DNA from 2 places in the Brevibacillus sp. FSL L8-0520 genome. Region 2 is predicted to be linked to the other one. Evidence: predicted binding sites of a transcription regulator. Region 2 holds the regulator's gene; the other holds the start of a gene.

Region 1 (7,853 bases), 1.0 Mb from region 2:
AGGTCGGCGGGGAGATCGTGACGAATGAGAACGTCACGCATCCTTTCAACCGGCCAGCATTTGCAGTAGTCGTGCAAAAAACCCGCCAGTTCGGCTTTATCGGGGTCTGCCCCATACTGAAGCGCCAGCTGTCTGGCAGTTCCGGCCACGCCCAGCGTATGCTGATACCGCTTCTCGTGCATTTGGGCGCGGACTTGGCTGAGAAGCGCTTCCCGATCATTTAACCAACTCATATAGTCCGTACTCCTTTATATAACGCTCGACAGGCGGGGGTACGAGGTAACGAATGCTCTTGCCCCGGGCTGCTTTTTCCCGGATCAGTGTCGAAGACAAATCCCACGCCGGCATCTCCACCAAGGTCACAAAATCGCGATATTCACTTTCTATCAGCTCGGCCCCTGGACGCGAAAGGCCGATGAACCGCACCATTTTGACCAAGTCGTCTATCCGATACCATTGCCGAAGTGTTTTTACCATATCTCCGCCAATGATAAAAGAAAACTGGCAATCCGGATACATCTCAACGAGACTTCGCATCGTGTCGTAGGTATAGGATGGACCGCCACGTTTGAGCTCTATGTCGATTGCCCGAAAGGCAGGGTGATCCGCCACAGCAAGCTCTACCATCCGCAGCCGATCGCCGGCTGGGGTCAATCCTGCCCGTTCCTTGTGCGGCGGAATATGTGCCGGCATAAACCAGACCTCATCCAGCCCCGCTTGTTCCCTTGCTTGCTCAGCGGCCAGAAGGTGACCGGCATGGATGGGATCAAATGTGCCTCCCATGATTCCGATTTGGATTTTTGACTGTCCCATCGGTTATGGCAGTTTGATTGTTTTGTTCTCCCTGGACTCCTTGTACAGCACGACCGTATGGCCAATGAGCTGCACCAGCTCCGCTTCTGCTCCCGCCGCCAGAGCTTCGGCTACTTCATGCTTGTCGTCCAGATTGTTTTGCAGAATGGCCACCTTGATGAGTTCGCGGACCTCCAGCGCCTCTTTGATTTGATTCGTCATGTTTTCATTGACGCCGCCTTTGCCCACCTGAAAAATCGGGGTAAGGTGATGGGCTTGTGCCCGTAAAAACCGTTTTTGCTTGCCGGTCAGCATGTACATATCTCCTTTTGTGTATATCTGTTGTTCTTGAAGTGCGCTTTCTTTATTTTAACTCATTTGCAGACGCACGACTGATTCTTCCATCATTTATCTGTGCAGCGTGCTTCAGGTCGCTTTGCTTAGCTGCTGCAGGACAATTTCCCGCATCGTCTCAGTTGGAGCCGCTTCTCCTGTCCATAATTCGAAAGCGAGTGCGCCCTGATTGACAAACATGCCGATACCGGAATGAACCTGAGCGCCTCGGGAGCTCGCCGCTTTTAACAGACGCGTCTCCAGAGGGTTGTAGATCAGGTCGCTTACGATCAGTCCGGCATGGAGCCATTCCTCTTGCACCGGCATCTCATCCACTTGCGGATACATGCCGATGGACGTGGTGTTGATCAGCAGGCTCGCATCCTCAATGGCTTCCTTGCCTTCGGCCGGGTCGATGACAGCCGTAGGGACAATCGTTCCTACGTGTTCCGCCAAAAGCGTCGCCCTTTCGCGGGAACGGTTGATAATCCGGATCTCCTTCACCCCTCGCTCCGCCAGCGTAAAAGCGACTGCACGGGCAGCGCCGCCAGCTCCGAGCATGGTGACTGTCTGTTGTTCCAGCGTAATCCCTGTCGTTTCCACCAGTGAGCGTACGTACCCCAGACCATCTGTGTTGTAGCCGACCAAATAGCCATCGCGGTTTACTACTGTGTTCACGGCACCAATGCGCGCTGCAAGCGGATCGATTTCATCAAGCATGGGCATGATCGCCACCTTGTGCGGGATCGTCACATTTACACCCTTTATTCCAAGTGATCGAATCCCTGCCACCGCTTCAGACAGACGCTCGGGAGCCACATCAAAAGCCATGTATACATAGTCCAATCCCGCTTCTGCAAAAGCGGCGTTGTGCATGAGCGGCGATTGCGAATGCGAGACCGGATGACCGAACAAACCAACCAGATGTGTTTTGCTTGTTATCATGAAGCCGTTCCTTCCCCTCTGCTCTCTCTATCTAGCTTATGGCAAGACAGCCAAAACGCGTCAGATCAACGCTTTTCGCATGCCTACACTGACGCCCTTCGGAGCGTGTACGACGACGGATGCCTCTTCTTTACCCTGAAGGCTCACCCAGCCCAAACCCGAAATGACCAGGTCCGTTGTGCCCGTTGGACGAATTTTAAACGAATGTTTGACAAAAGCGGGCAGCTGTTCTGCGGCTTCACGGCCTGTCGGCGGAGCGAGCATTTCCCCGTGGTGCTTCTGAAACACTTCATCGGCATTCTCCAGCTTCGTGCGGTGGATGTATATATCGTTCGTTACATACACAACAAACGGCTGTCGCGTGCCGCGTACAAAATCAATCCGGGCCAAACCGCCGAGGAAGAGGGACTGGCCATCGTTTAATTGATACACTTTTGGATTGATTCGAGAGGTCGGCGTAATTTTCCGCAAGTCTTGCGGTGTCACCATATGGCCGATCTGATCCCGGTTGATAATTCCTGGCGTATCGAAAATAGAACGGCCGTCCTCCAATGGAATCTCAATCTTGTCCAGTGTCGTCCCCGGAAACGGTGATGTCGTAATTTCCAGATCAGCCGATCCGTAATCGTGCAGAATGCGGTTGATCAACGTGGATTTGCCGACATTCGTCACACCGACGATGTAGACGTCCCGTCCCTTGCGCAGTTCCCCGATACGTCCCAAAAGCTCATCGATGTGCAATCCTTTTTGGGCACTTACCAATACGACATCGGCCGGCCTGAGTCCGCGTTCCTTGGCTTCGTGCTGCATCCAGTTGCGGACGCGATTCAAATTGATATTTTGGGGCAAAAGATCCACTTTGTTGCCCACCAGCAATATCGGGTTGTTCCCGACAAAACGAGGCAATCCCCGCAGCCAGGAGCCATGGAAATCAAAAATGTCGACAACCATGACGACGAGACTTTGCGTCGATCCGATCCCATCCAGGATTCGGAGAAAATCGTCATCTCCCATTCCTACAGGAGCTACTTCATTATAATGTTTAATCCGGAAACAGCGTTGGCAAATCACTGTCTCGCGCTTGAGCGCGGAAGCAGGAGCGTATCCCGGCCGCTTTTGATCCTCTGTCTGGATCGCGATGCCGCATCCTGCACATGTCCCCAAGCTTTGCTCCATCATGCTTTTGTCTTCCACGAAATCATTCCCTTTCTACGCATCCAATAAAGAGCCATACGCTCCATCCTGCGGTTGAACCGCGTCCAAAAACCATCCGTCTGGGCTACCGGAACGACGAGGATCGTATGAAATCCAAGCCGGTTGCCGCCCAGCACATCGGTAAACAACTGATCACCGATGACGACCGTCTCCTGAATCTTTACGTTCATCTCGGCAATCGCTTGCATAAATGCCCGGTTGGTCGGTTTGCGGGCCGCAGAGATAAATCGCACACCCAGAGGCGTGCAAAACTTGTCTACCCTCTCGCGGTTATTATTGGATACAACGGTTACCTGAATCCCTTCATCGCGCAAACGCTTCAACCATTGTTCCACTTCCGGCGTTGCATACGGCCTGTCCCACTCCACCAGAGTGTTGTCCAGATCCGTAATGACAGCCTTGATTTTCTTCTCCCGCAGTTGATCTATATCAATATGGTGGATCGACTCCACGTACTGATCTGGCATCAGCTTTTCAAGAAACACGGGGCACCTCCAAGCAGTGTGTACGAGAACCGCGATTTCGGCACCTACTATACCATAATCAGCCACTCCCTTGCAAAAGAAAAAGAAGAGGCCCGCGGCCCCTTCTCGTTTTGCTGCTGCGAATTGGTCAAACCCGGTTGTTGCGCCGTTTTTTTGCAAGAATGGTGACATCGGCCTGATTCGCCGCCAAAGCATTTCCCGTACGTGATTTTGCTGTTGCCGCCTGCGTGATTTTGACAACAATGACGGTATTCTTGCCCACTTTGTACGAGTACGTCCTGACATTGTTCCGTTGCATAGGTAAGCACCTCCTTCAGGAATAGATGTACCGGTACGAATCTACTTCCTACTCCTTACAGAGGGCCATTCGCCGCTCCCTTGACCTTGATGTGGAAAATGCTTGCATCCGCCTGGTTAATCGCTGCTGCATTTCCGAATTGGGATTTGGCTTTTGCAGCTTGCGCGATGAAAACCTTGCTTTTCCCTTTTTTCGGCCACTTTCCGAAGTTATATGCCGCTTTTGCCATGTCTCGTACCCCCTTTCAATCAAAGGATGGTACATACTATGGCGAACCTGTCTGACCCGAAGCCACGTTTCTCCCCTATCATTCGCGTATTTTGCTAGAAACTCAGGCTCTCGTTTCTCTTTGTATCAACCGCTGTACCTGCTCTTTCGGCTCCCAGCATTGAAATTGATAGGTAGGTTTGGTCTCGTAGGTGAGTCGAGAGCATCGATAGACAATGCCGCCTGCTTCCTTTTCCACGCGAAAGTGAACGCAGGTGGCGCAGCAATGAAACCGGTTTACGCCTGTCATTTTGTATTCTCCTCTCGACTGAACCTCACCATTGCATATTCCATGAAAACAGGCTGAGTTGCTCGTACCTTTCTTCATCGGGCGATGCAAAATTGGAAAAACCGACGCCGACCAGCCGGACACCCGGGCTATAATCAAAGGCATCCAGGAGTTCTTCCAACAGATCTCTCCATGCTGCACCGTACTCTTTTTTCCGCTGCTTGCTTCTGATCGTAAAATCAGCAAACTTGATTTTCAGCGTGATCGTCCGGGGGATGACACCCTCATCTTGTATATCCTGCTCAACCTCCTGCAAAAGCGAGAAGGCTACCGAGGCGATCTCGTCACGCTGGTACAAATCATAGGCGAGTGTCGTCTCCCTGCTTAAAGACTTGGGCGAGCGCTCTGTTACGATTTCCCTGTCGTCCTCTCCGCGTGCTCGAAAATACAAAGCATGACCAAGTTTCCCCAGCATATTCACAGCTTCCTCCAAGGAAAGCCGCCAAAAATCCTCAACCGTGCGAATTTCTTTTTTCGCAAGAAGCTCCTGCGTTTTTTTACCGACACCGTGCAGTGTTCCGATCGGCAAATTCCGGAGAACATCAAGCGATTGCTCGGGACGAATCACCACGAATGCATCCGGCTTCTTCAGATCACTGGCAATTTTGGCGAGTGACATATTATAGGAAAGACCGACACTGCAAGTAAGACCGGTTTCCCGGCGAATCCGCCGTTTGATCTCCTTGGCGATCGGAACGGCATTTTCATATCCGGATACGTCGAGATACGCTTCGTCGAGCCCAACTGTCTGATAGCGGTCCGTAAAGGAGGAAAAGATGGCACGAATCTCTGCCGACTTCTCCACGTACCGCTCGTAGCGGACAGGCAGAAAAATCCCCTGAGGACATTTTTTCCGCGCCAATGCGACCGGCATCGCCGAACGAACACCATATTTTCTGGCTTCATAGCTGCACGTCGAGACAACTCCCCGATTGCTCATGCCGCCTACAATAACCGGCAGGCCGCGATATTCGGGCCTGTCGAGCTGTTCTACACTGGCAAAAAACGCATCGATATCGACATGTAAAATTTTTTTCATCGATATGACCACCAAACATACATTCTCATCCCTATTATCGCCGCTTCTTTGACCGGTTGCAAGCATGCGTTCCTTCCTGCCTTGCTCCCTTAATTGTCAGCGGTTCGGTGTTAACGGGAGTAGCTTTGCTCGATCCGAGTGGCTTTTACTCTATCCGAACGGCGTTCCCTCTATCCTGGCTACTATTCGTGTTGTTCATTATCGCTGTGATCGTTTACGGGATATTGTTCACAACCTGGAGCAGTTCCGTTACTGCAGGATTTCCTTTTCTCGCATAGGCAATCATTCCGTGCTTATCAATGATGTATACAATCCGTTGTTGGAATAAAAATCCGAGAACCTTTCCTACCCCGTATGCTTTTCGTATGGCATGGTCCCCGTCGGCAATCAAGGGAAAATCGTATCCGAACTTGCCTGAAAAAGCCCGGTGGCTCGTCAGGTCGGCCGGATTGATTCCGATAACAACCGCATCAGCCGCTTCCAGATCACTGTACCGATCGCGGATCGCGCATAGCTGCTTTGTGCAGACAGGCGTGTCATCTCCCGGATAAAAAATGAGGACTATTTTTTTCTTTCCGATAAACGTTTGAAGGTCGATCCGCCCCTTTGTGCTCTCGGCAGCAAACAAAGGCGCTTTCGTTCCGACTGTCAGCATCGCGACACCCCCACTCCAGTATACCAGACAAAAAGGACCGCCCCCCATAAAATGGGAGAGCGGTCCTTTTTTACAGCGATTGCATTTTCAATTGCTTGCATTTGCCCACAAAGGCTTCCGCTATTTTCAGCATATTGTCATCATGGGCCCACATCCGCTCTGGATGCCATTGCAGCCCTACATGCAGCCCGTCGAGGCTCTCGATAGCCTCAATCACCCCGTCAGCCGCGACTCCTGTCGCCCGAAACCCGGGAGCTACGTCTTTCACCGCCTGATGGTGGGAAGTATTGACGAGAATCTCTGTTTTGCCCAGCGCCTCTGCGACGACGCCTGGTTGCAGTGTCACTTTGTGCGCTCCGTATTGGCGGGAACCTTTTTGAGCGTGCTGGAACGCGCCCGGCACCTGACTCGGAATATCCTGTATCAAAGTTCCGCCTGCGGCCACATTGAGAATCTGCATGCCGCGGCAAATACCGAGGATAGGCTTTTTCATTTCCAGCGCCAGTCTGATCACTTCCAGCTCTGCCAGGTCCCTCTCGTACTCTACCTCACCCAAACCTTGCAACGGCTCTTCCCCGTACAAATGCGGTGCCGGATCATCTCCACCCGTCAGGATCAAACCGTCCAGCGATTCAATCATGGCCCGAAAAGGAGCATCCTTCACTGTCAAGAGCGGAAAAATGTACGGAACGCCGCCAGTACGGGCTACGCCGTCCACATATCCGGAGCCGACATAGAAATACTGATCAAGGTTGTTGTTTGGAAAGAACATCTTGGTACATGCCACGCCAATAATCGGTTGCACGAAAGTCACTCCCTGCTATTTCTTTTCATTCGATGCGTATTTGAAGTCGATGAAGCCCAATGCGTCAATGACGACATCTTTTACACTGTCCTGCTTTACCCATGTGTACGTGAAGTAGTAGATCGGCAAGGCGGGCATTTCATCCATTACAATGGCATCGGCCCTCTTCAGGCTCACGTTGCGTTTGGCTTCGTCTCCTTCTGTGGCGGACTTAGCCAGCATATCAAGGAACTCCTTGTGTTCCCATTTGGACGTGTTCAGACCGCCTTTGAACACTTCCAGGAAGTTGATCGGATCGTTAAAGTCGCCAATCCAGCTCGCCCGGCCGATATCGAAGTTGCCCGCTTTCATCTGTTCACGGTGAACCTTGTTCTCTTTGTTTACCAGCTTCACTTCGATGCCGAACGCTTTTCTCCACTGATCCTGAATAACCGTCGCAATGCGTTGGTTCACTTCTGTCGTATTGTAGGCGAGGGTCAACTCAGGCAGCTCGCTGATACCGAGCTCCTTCATGCCCTGTGCCAACAGTTCTTTTGCCTTTTCAACATCGTTGTCCTTAAAGTAGCCTTCCGGTTTGAAGGCCATCGTCGGAGGCAGGATGCCCAGGGCAGGCGTGCTCTTGTACGGAACGACGCTGTCGGCAATTTCCTGGCGGTTAACGGCGTAAGCGAACGCCTGACGAATGTGCTTGTTGTTGAACGGAGGCTTCGTCGTGTTGAAGATGTACCAG
Region 2 (7,853 bases):
CGGCATCGCTCTGTCCTTGTTCAAAGAACAACTGAAGGGGCTTGTGCGGGTCCAGAATCCGCCAGCCTTTTGGAAGGATGGACTTGACCAGCTTGGAAGCCCAATCCAGGAATGTCGCCTGCTGAACGTCATCCACTCCCAATTCGGGAAGAACCTCTGAAATGTACGTAAGGAACAACCGGTTTGGTGCAAAAACCATAAACCTCTTTGACATCATCGAGTCCTGATAATTGTAGATCAAATAGGAGAGCCGGTGCAGCGCAATCGTCGTCTTGCCGCTTCCGGCCACCCCTTGAACGACAACCGGGCGATCCTTGTCTGCTCGAATAATGTCATTCTGCTCCGACTGGATCGTCGCTACGATATCCTTCAATCTGCTGTCGTTCGTCTGATTCAGGTTGGCTGCCAGGAACTCATCGATGTACCCTTCCTGCAAAAATTCATCCGGATGGCCAACTTCGCGATGAATCGTCTCTTTGAGCGCTCCATCGTATATCCCTGTAATCTTCCCGTCCTCAATGGCAAAATTTCGCTTCAGGCGGACTTCGCCTCGCACAATCTCCCTGCCGCTGCGGAAGTACGCATCCTTGCTCTCGCCGCTGTAATATAAACTGGCAATGGGAGCACGCCAGTCAACGACAATTGAATCGAATGTGTCGCTCCGAACGATGCCCCTCTTTCCTATGTATACGCTGTCCAACTCGTATGTCTCGTCTTTCAGGAAGTCCACTCGTCCAAAATACGGCTTTTCCAGTCCTTGGTCCTCAAGGTAGCGAAGCTCTTTTCCTTTTTTGTAGTTGACGACCTGTTTCACATAATCGTCCGTAATCTCTTTAACCTCTTTCCGAAGAGTGTCCACTTCCTTTTGGATAATAGAGCGTGTTTCATCGAGTCTCTTCTGTTCATGCTCGTAGTCCGGGTGCTGTACAGTCATTTATATCCTCCTTTCCAAATTGTCAGGTTCAGCATCGCAAGGAGAAGTCCGGTTTTATTTCCACATGGTTTCCGGGCACGGGCTCTTCTTTGTTTCCTCGTAGCCTTCCAATGCCCTCTTCTTTGATTTGATGTTGCTTCCGGATTGGCTCTCTTTTGTTCTCGTTGACGCCTGCCCGTCTTATCCCGCTATATCTTGCCTGTTTACCACACTTGTCTGCCGATCCAGATCCCTGAACCGCAAGCAAGAAGGCCGGCCAAAACACTGGCGCCTGCATAGAACAGCCCTCTGCCGATCTGCCCATCTCCGATGAAGCTTACCACCTCAAGCGAAAAGGTAGAGAACGTAGTAAATCCCCCCATCAGCCCGGTTGTAAACAGAAGGTACATCTCCAAAGACATCAATCCTTTTTCCTTTCCCCACGCATAGAGCAGTCCGATGAGAAAAGAACCGGAGACATTGGCCAGCCATGTCCCCGCCGGCAATCCGGGTTGGTTCATTGCGAGACCGAGACCATAGCGTAGCAATGAACCGACGGCTCCTCCTACGGCAACAGCCAGCCATGCCATCATGGCAATCCCCCCTTCTCTCCTTTTTTGTATGGAACAAAAAGACATCCAGGCAAAAAGCATGGATGTCTTCTTTTTATGTCAAATGGTGCGTTTTAGTGTTTGGGGTTGTTATCCTCGAGGTCTTCCACGTAGCGGATCGATTCGAGATTGGAGCGAAGCGACATTTTCACAGCATCAATGTATTTTTGCCGCAGTTTTTTCTGTTCCTGTTTTTCCTCTTCAGTCAACCCGGCTTCACGAGATTTTTTGGCCAACTCGTTGATCCGTTTGATTTCCGCGTCTGATACCAAAGCCGTTTCCCCTCGCTTTCAATGAATGCCGCTCTATTATATCACATCTCGGCAACGAAGCAAGGGAAAGCTGCAGCTTGTCAATTCCCGACAGGAATTTGAATCGATTGGCCTGGATAAATAATGGCACTTTCCAGCTTGTTCAATTTTTGAATCGCATATACCATATCGCGAACATCCATTTTCGGGTCACTCTTGTAGGTGACCGCCAGCTCCCACAAGCTGTCTCCCGGTTGGACGACGATTTCCTTTACTGGTTGGATCATTTGAGCTTGTTGTACCGTATGATCCCCAGAAGCGAACACTAGTTCTGTCAAAGTGTAAAAAAAGAGAGTGAAAGCGGCAAAAAACAGAATGGCCTGTCCACGCGTAATGCCAAAACGAGCAGTTTTTCTTTCTTCTTTGGCGAAGCGATTAGATACAGTCATTGTACTCATTATTTCATCCCCCTGCAAACGTACGTTCTATCTTCTTGTTCTCATCATAATGCGAACACTTGTTCATGTCAAGAAAAAAACGAACTTATGTTTGTCGAACGCAGGATCCCATGGTATAATATAGAAAACATGTTCGAGAAGATAGAGGTGTGGTCTATGTCCAAGCTATCCAATAGACAGCAAGCCATCATCGATTTCATCCGCAAAGAAGTAAGGGACAAGGGTTATCCCCCATCTGTCCGTGAAATCGGGGAGGCTGTCGGTCTGGCATCCAGTTCAACTGTTCACGGCCATCTGGCCAGGTTGGAAAAAAAGGGGCTCATCCGCCGCGATCCTACCAAGCCCCGCGCGATTGAGCTGCTGAAAGAAGAGGAGCGCTTTCAAGACGACTTTGACGTATCTGTTGTACGCGTACCGGTGATCGGAAAGGTGACTGCGGGTCAGCCGATCACTGCTGTCGAGCAGGTGGAGGATTACTTCCCACTCCCTGACAGCATCGTGACATCGGACAAGGTGTACATGCTGCGCGTGTCCGGAGACAGTATGATCGAGGCTGGCATCCTGGATGGAGACTACGTGATCGTTCGCCAGCAGAATGTGGCCAATAACGGTGATATCGTCGTCGCCATGACTGAAGAGGACGAGGCAACCGTGAAGCGTTTCTTCAAGGAAAAGAACCATTTCCGGCTGCAGCCTGAAAACGCGACATTGGAGCCGATTATTCTGGATTCTGTAACGATTCTGGGGAAAGTGATTGGCGTGTACCGCTTGATTCACTAGAATAAGAGATTTCGTTGCTTGGATGAGCCATGCCTTATGGCGGACTCTTTGAAAAACGCAATCGACTACGACAAGCTTTCCTTTTCCACCCTGACAGCAAAAAAGGCGTTCGCGATTGCCTCGCGGACGCCTCTTCTTTTCATTTCCTTCGATTCTTTGATCGGTCCTTCTCCTACGAATCCCACTTACAGTGCGACAAAGAACCAGATGATCATCACTACCTGAAGAACAACTTTTACGACCACACTGCCCAAAAAACCGATGAGCGAACCCACTCCCGCTTTAACAGCCCGTTCAAACGGCTGCTTTTGGATCAGCATTTCCACCAGAACGACCAGCACGAACGGCATGATCAGCATGCCAAATGGGGGGAACAAAATCACCCCGAGCAAAATCCCCAGTGCAGCTGCCCACGATGACGCTTTGGAGCCCCCGTACTTCTTGACAAAGTACATGTTGGTGAGTAAATCCGCACCGTAGAGAAGAACACTTAAGACCGCCATTCCCCACCAGAAGGAGGCCGGAAGTCCGGCACCCGGATCAGCAATAAAAAAGTGATACAGCAAGAATCCGCCCCACAATAAAATCGTATCAGGAATGACCGGCAAAAAGATTCCGGCAATACTGAGGATAAACAAGGCCGCTATCACGATCCACAACAAGATCTCCATCCATTGACACTCCCTTCTGTATAGGGTATACGATAAAGTGCGGTTTTCGTTTCCATCGACTCGCTACATTTTGACAGAAACCTGTATATACTCGGTTCTTCTGCGAGTCGTAAAGCCAAACGTCGAATCGGAACATAGATGGTCTCGTCCCTCATTGTTCCCCTGCAGAGTTGCAAATAAAAGAAAGATAATCTGAAAGGACAGAAAATGGCTATGCATTCTCAAACGAAGCGAGATTGGTTTGACCCTTCCTACCTGAAAAAAGGAACCCCTCGGCAGCGGGAAGCCTGGGCAGTCCTCGACAGCTTGGGAATCTTTGATGGGCTCAAAGAGTATCAACCGGTTCTGTGCGGAACGATCCCCCTCGATATTGATGTTGAGGACAGCGATCTTGATTTGATCTGTACGACAGCCGACCTGGATCGGTTTGGCCATGTGTTGAAAGAAAAATACGGGCATTTGGACCATTTCACACAAGACCGCCGAGAAATCCGCAACATCCCTACGGCGACTGCTTCCTTTTGGTATCGCGGTTTTCAATTGGAGTGTTTTGCTCAACCGATTCCTGTCACAGAGCAAAACGCCTACCGGCATATGATGATCGAAGCACGGCTGCTCCAGCTGTCTGGGCAAGAAGCAGCAAAAGAGATTCGGGCTTTGAAAGAACGGGGGCTGAAAACGGAGCCTGCTTTCGCTCTGTATTACGGGATTGTCGGAGATGATCCTTATCAGGCTTTACTTGAATTGGAAAGATATTCGAATGAACAGCTTAAGCAAGTGATGGCAAATAAACCGACCTAAACGCCGGCCGTAAACCGGAAATACGAATAATGGTAAACTCAGACAACTTGTGTGTCCTTATGCGGGCATAAAATTAAGATGACTTCTGGATACTTCGGAAGTCATCTTTTTTGGATTGCTAGATTTGTCGTTTTACCTTTTATTGGTTAGATTTCAGTTGAAGACGGCAAATCATGATTTTTTTTAAGAGACTGATATAAAATGTACACGAATCCAACATAAATGGGAAGCCAAACGGGTTCAAAGAATCCTGGAACTCGATAATCAGTAATTACAATTTTGTTTGGCCCAAAATCCAATTGTTGAATTAGATCTGAGATCATAAAAATAAAAACCCAAATCATCATCATTGTCGACAACACAATGGAAATCGCAATTTTTTTAATAATATCACCTCGTTATTATCAATAATCATTTCTTAAACGGACTTCAGAAAAGAAATGATCATTTTTGTAAAAACCCGAGTTAGTGTGCATACGCTGGGTTAAGTCCGCATTTCATTAAACCCAACCCTCAAATAATATGTTAATAATTTTTTATTTAACCATTAATATACACATCTGTAAACATATTTTAGGTATTTTGTTCTAAATTTTGCATTGTAAAGGGGGTTTATCTTTATTAGCAGCATCCCATCCAACTTTAGTCAAATAAATTCATAAAAAAAGCCTTAAAGTTAATAGGAAAGCAAGTTTCCCATCTACTTTAAGGCGTATCTAACTTATAAAGCTGAAACCTAGTTAAGATTAAACTAAACAAGTTTTGTTTCTTTTTAGGGTCCAAAGAAATACAAATACTCTTTCCCCTAAATATTAATACGTATTCATATACTGCTCGCGCTCCCACTCCGTTACACGGGTGCGGAACATATCCCACTCGATTTCCTTCGCGTCGACGAAGTGCATCAGTGCGTGTTCGCCAAGCGCTTCGCAGATGACCGGATCGGCCTTCAGGCATTCGATCGCGTCCTTCAAGGTAGCCGGCAAGCTGGCGATGCCCGCTGCTTCACGCTCAGCCTCGTTCATGATGTAGATATTGCGATCGACAGCCGGCGGCAGCTCAAGCTTGTTCTTGATTCCGTCAAGACCTGCTTTCAGCATCACGGCGAGAGCCAGATATGGGTTGGCGGCAGGGTCCGGGTTGCGAACCTCAATCCGGGTGCTCATACCGCGAGATGCCGGAATCCGTACAAGCGGAGAGCGGTTTTTCGCCGACCATGCTACATAGCAAGGAGCTTCATAGCCCGGTACGAGGCGCTTGTAGGAGTTCACCAGCGGATTGGTGATGGCGGCAAAACCGCGGGCGTGCTTCAGAATACCGGCCAAGTATTGCTTCGCCGTTTTGCTCAGGCCGAGGGTATCCTTGTCGTCAAAAAATGCGTTTTTCTCCCCGATGAAGAGAGACTGGTGGGTGTGCATGCCGGAGCCGGCGACACCATACATCGGCTTGGGCATGAACGTTGCGTGCAATCCGTGCTTGCGTGCGATCGTTTTCACCACCAGTTTAAACGTGAGAATCTGGTCCGCAGCTTGGATGGCATCTGCGTATTTGAAGTCGACTTCGTGTTGGCCAGGCGCAGTTTCGTGATGGGATGCTTCCACCTCAAATCCCATTCTCTCCAGCGTGAGAACGATGTCACGGCGGCAGTTTTCACCCAGATCGAGCGGAGCGAAATCAAAGTATCCGCCCTGGTCGTTCAAATCCAAGGTCGGCTCGCCTTTGTCATCCATCTTGAACAGGAAGAACTCCGGCTCCGGTCCGACGTTGAAGTTCGTGTAGCCCATCTCTTCGGCTTCTTTCAGCGCCCGTTTCAGGATGTAGCGAGGGTCCCCTTCAAACGGAGTTCCATCTGGATTGTAAATGTCACAGATCAGGCGAGCGACATTTCCATGCTCATTCCCCCACGGGAAAATGACCCATGTATCGAGATCCGGCACCAGATACATGTCGGATTCCTCGATGCGGACAAAGCCTTCGATCGAAGAACCGTCGAACATCATCTTGTTGTCCAGAGCTTTGGGCAATTGGGAGATCGGAATCTCGACGTTTTTAATGATCCCCATCAGATCAGTGAACTGCAGGCGAATGTAGTTTACATTCTCTTCTTTGGCCAAACGAAAGATGTCTTCTTTGGTGTACTTGCTCACGTTTCTCTCCTCCTATAGTCGTATGCATGTATCAGTGGAAGAAGCGGGAAAGCTCTCCACGTATCAACGCATGCTCGCTTGGGCGATTTGCGTTGCTGAAAAATATTTGTTGTTTGAGGAGCTGATGAAGCTCTTGCTCGGTAAGTTCCTTCCGCTTGGCCTCCGAACTGACGGTAATTTCCGTCTGCTCCGGAACAGGGTCTTGCAGCTGAAGCACCTGTTTGATTCCGGCAATGTTCAGTCCTTTTTCAATCAAGGCCTTCACTTCCAGCAAGCGGTCGACATCATTAAAAGAAAAAAGCCGCTGCTTTCCTTCTGTACGTGCAGGCTGTATCAGTCCGTTCTGCTCATAGTAACGGATCTGCCGCGCAGTCAGATCAGTCAGCTTCATGACGATACCAATGGGAAACAGCGCCATGTTTCGACGAAGGTCATCACTCATGACTTGTCCCTCCTTTGAAATCATTCCTTGCTTGCTATTGTATGATTCAAAAGCAACTCTGTCAACGGATGTCAGAAAAGATTACACAAAAAAGTAATAAAAAAGCGACAAGCCGCTGTTTGTGCTTATCGCCTCATAAACAACTCCGATTGATCTTTGCTAGTCTCTTCCGGGAATATCGAGCAAGCCCTTTTCCAGCAGGCCGTCAAGCGCTGTCAGGATGCCCACCTTCACATGGGAGTACGTAAGTCCGCCCTGAACAAACCCGAGGTAAGGGGGACGAATCGGTCCGTCTGCAGAAAACTCGATACTGGCTCCCTGAATAAACGTCCCGGCCGCCATAATGACCGGATCGGCATAGCCCGGCATCTCACTGGGGTAAGGCGTAACATGGGAATCGACAGGCGCTGCCTTCTGGATTCCCTGACAGAAAGCAATCAGCCGTTCGGCACTCCCAAACTCGACAGACTGGATCAAATCCGTACGAGGATCGTTCCATAGCGGGTTCGTCCGAAAGCCCAGGCGCTCAAGCAAAGCCGAGGAAAAGACCGCGCCCTTCAACGCCTCGCCTACCACGTGCGGCGCGAGGAAGAAGCCTTGGAACATTTCCAGCAGGGAGTACAGCGATGCCCCTCCTTCGGCTCCAATCCCGGGGGCCGCCATGCGGTAGGAAGCTCTCTTGACCAATTCCTTCTTGCCGACGATATAGCCGCCGGTTTTGACCAAGCCGCCTCCGGGGTTCTTGATCAGCGAGCCTGCCATGATGTCTGCTCCGACCT

Evidence for each region. Region 2 encodes LexA, which represses DNA repair genes until DNA is damaged. Its sites were predicted from a motif close to CGAACATATGTTCG; they were not measured.
Region 1: the regulator LexA is predicted to act here: its motif matches at 5,676-5,689, upstream of NSQ24_RS09930 (DNA polymerase IV).

The regions. Positions count from the first base shown of each region.
Region 1 covers NZ_CP150171.1:1,996,589-2,004,441, reverse strand. Annotated here, with positions in the region: gene yqeK (bis(5'-nucleosyl)-tetraphosphatase (symmetrical) YqeK) at 1-233, opposite strand, end outside; gene NSQ24_RS09970 (nicotinate-nucleotide adenylyltransferase) at 217-813, opposite strand; gene yhbY (ribosome assembly RNA-binding protein YhbY) at 817-1,107, opposite strand; gene NSQ24_RS09960 (shikimate dehydrogenase) at 1,219-2,070, opposite strand; gene yqeH (ribosome biogenesis GTPase YqeH) at 2,131-3,249, opposite strand; gene NSQ24_RS09950 (YqeG family HAD IIIA-type phosphatase) at 3,246-3,770, opposite strand; gene NSQ24_RS09945 (hypothetical protein) at 3,898-4,068, opposite strand; gene NSQ24_RS09940 (hypothetical protein) at 4,124-4,297, opposite strand; gene NSQ24_RS09935 (hypothetical protein) at 4,400-4,585, opposite strand; gene NSQ24_RS09930 (DNA polymerase IV) at 4,611-5,663, opposite strand; gene NSQ24_RS09925 (peroxiredoxin) at 5,878-6,318, opposite strand; gene NSQ24_RS09920 (gamma-glutamyl-gamma-aminobutyrate hydrolase family protein) at 6,389-7,123, opposite strand; gene NSQ24_RS09915 (peptide ABC transporter substrate-binding protein) at 7,139-7,853, opposite strand, start outside.
Region 2 covers NZ_CP150171.1:3,036,888-3,044,740, forward strand. Annotated here, with positions in the region: gene NSQ24_RS15155 (UvrD-helicase domain-containing protein) at 1-934, opposite strand, end outside; gene crcB (fluoride efflux transporter CrcB) at 1,138-1,506, opposite strand; gene NSQ24_RS15165 (DUF896 domain-containing protein) at 1,599-1,796, opposite strand; gene NSQ24_RS15170 (LysM peptidoglycan-binding domain-containing protein) at 1,877-2,233, opposite strand; gene lexA (transcriptional repressor LexA) at 2,390-3,013, shown strand; gene NSQ24_RS15180 (DUF456 family protein) at 3,199-3,684, opposite strand; gene NSQ24_RS15185 (DUF4269 domain-containing protein) at 3,892-4,485, shown strand; gene glnA (type I glutamate--ammonia ligase) at 5,298-6,632, opposite strand; gene NSQ24_RS15195 (MerR family transcriptional regulator) at 6,664-7,074, opposite strand; gene NSQ24_RS15200 (methionine gamma-lyase family protein) at 7,234-7,853, opposite strand, start outside.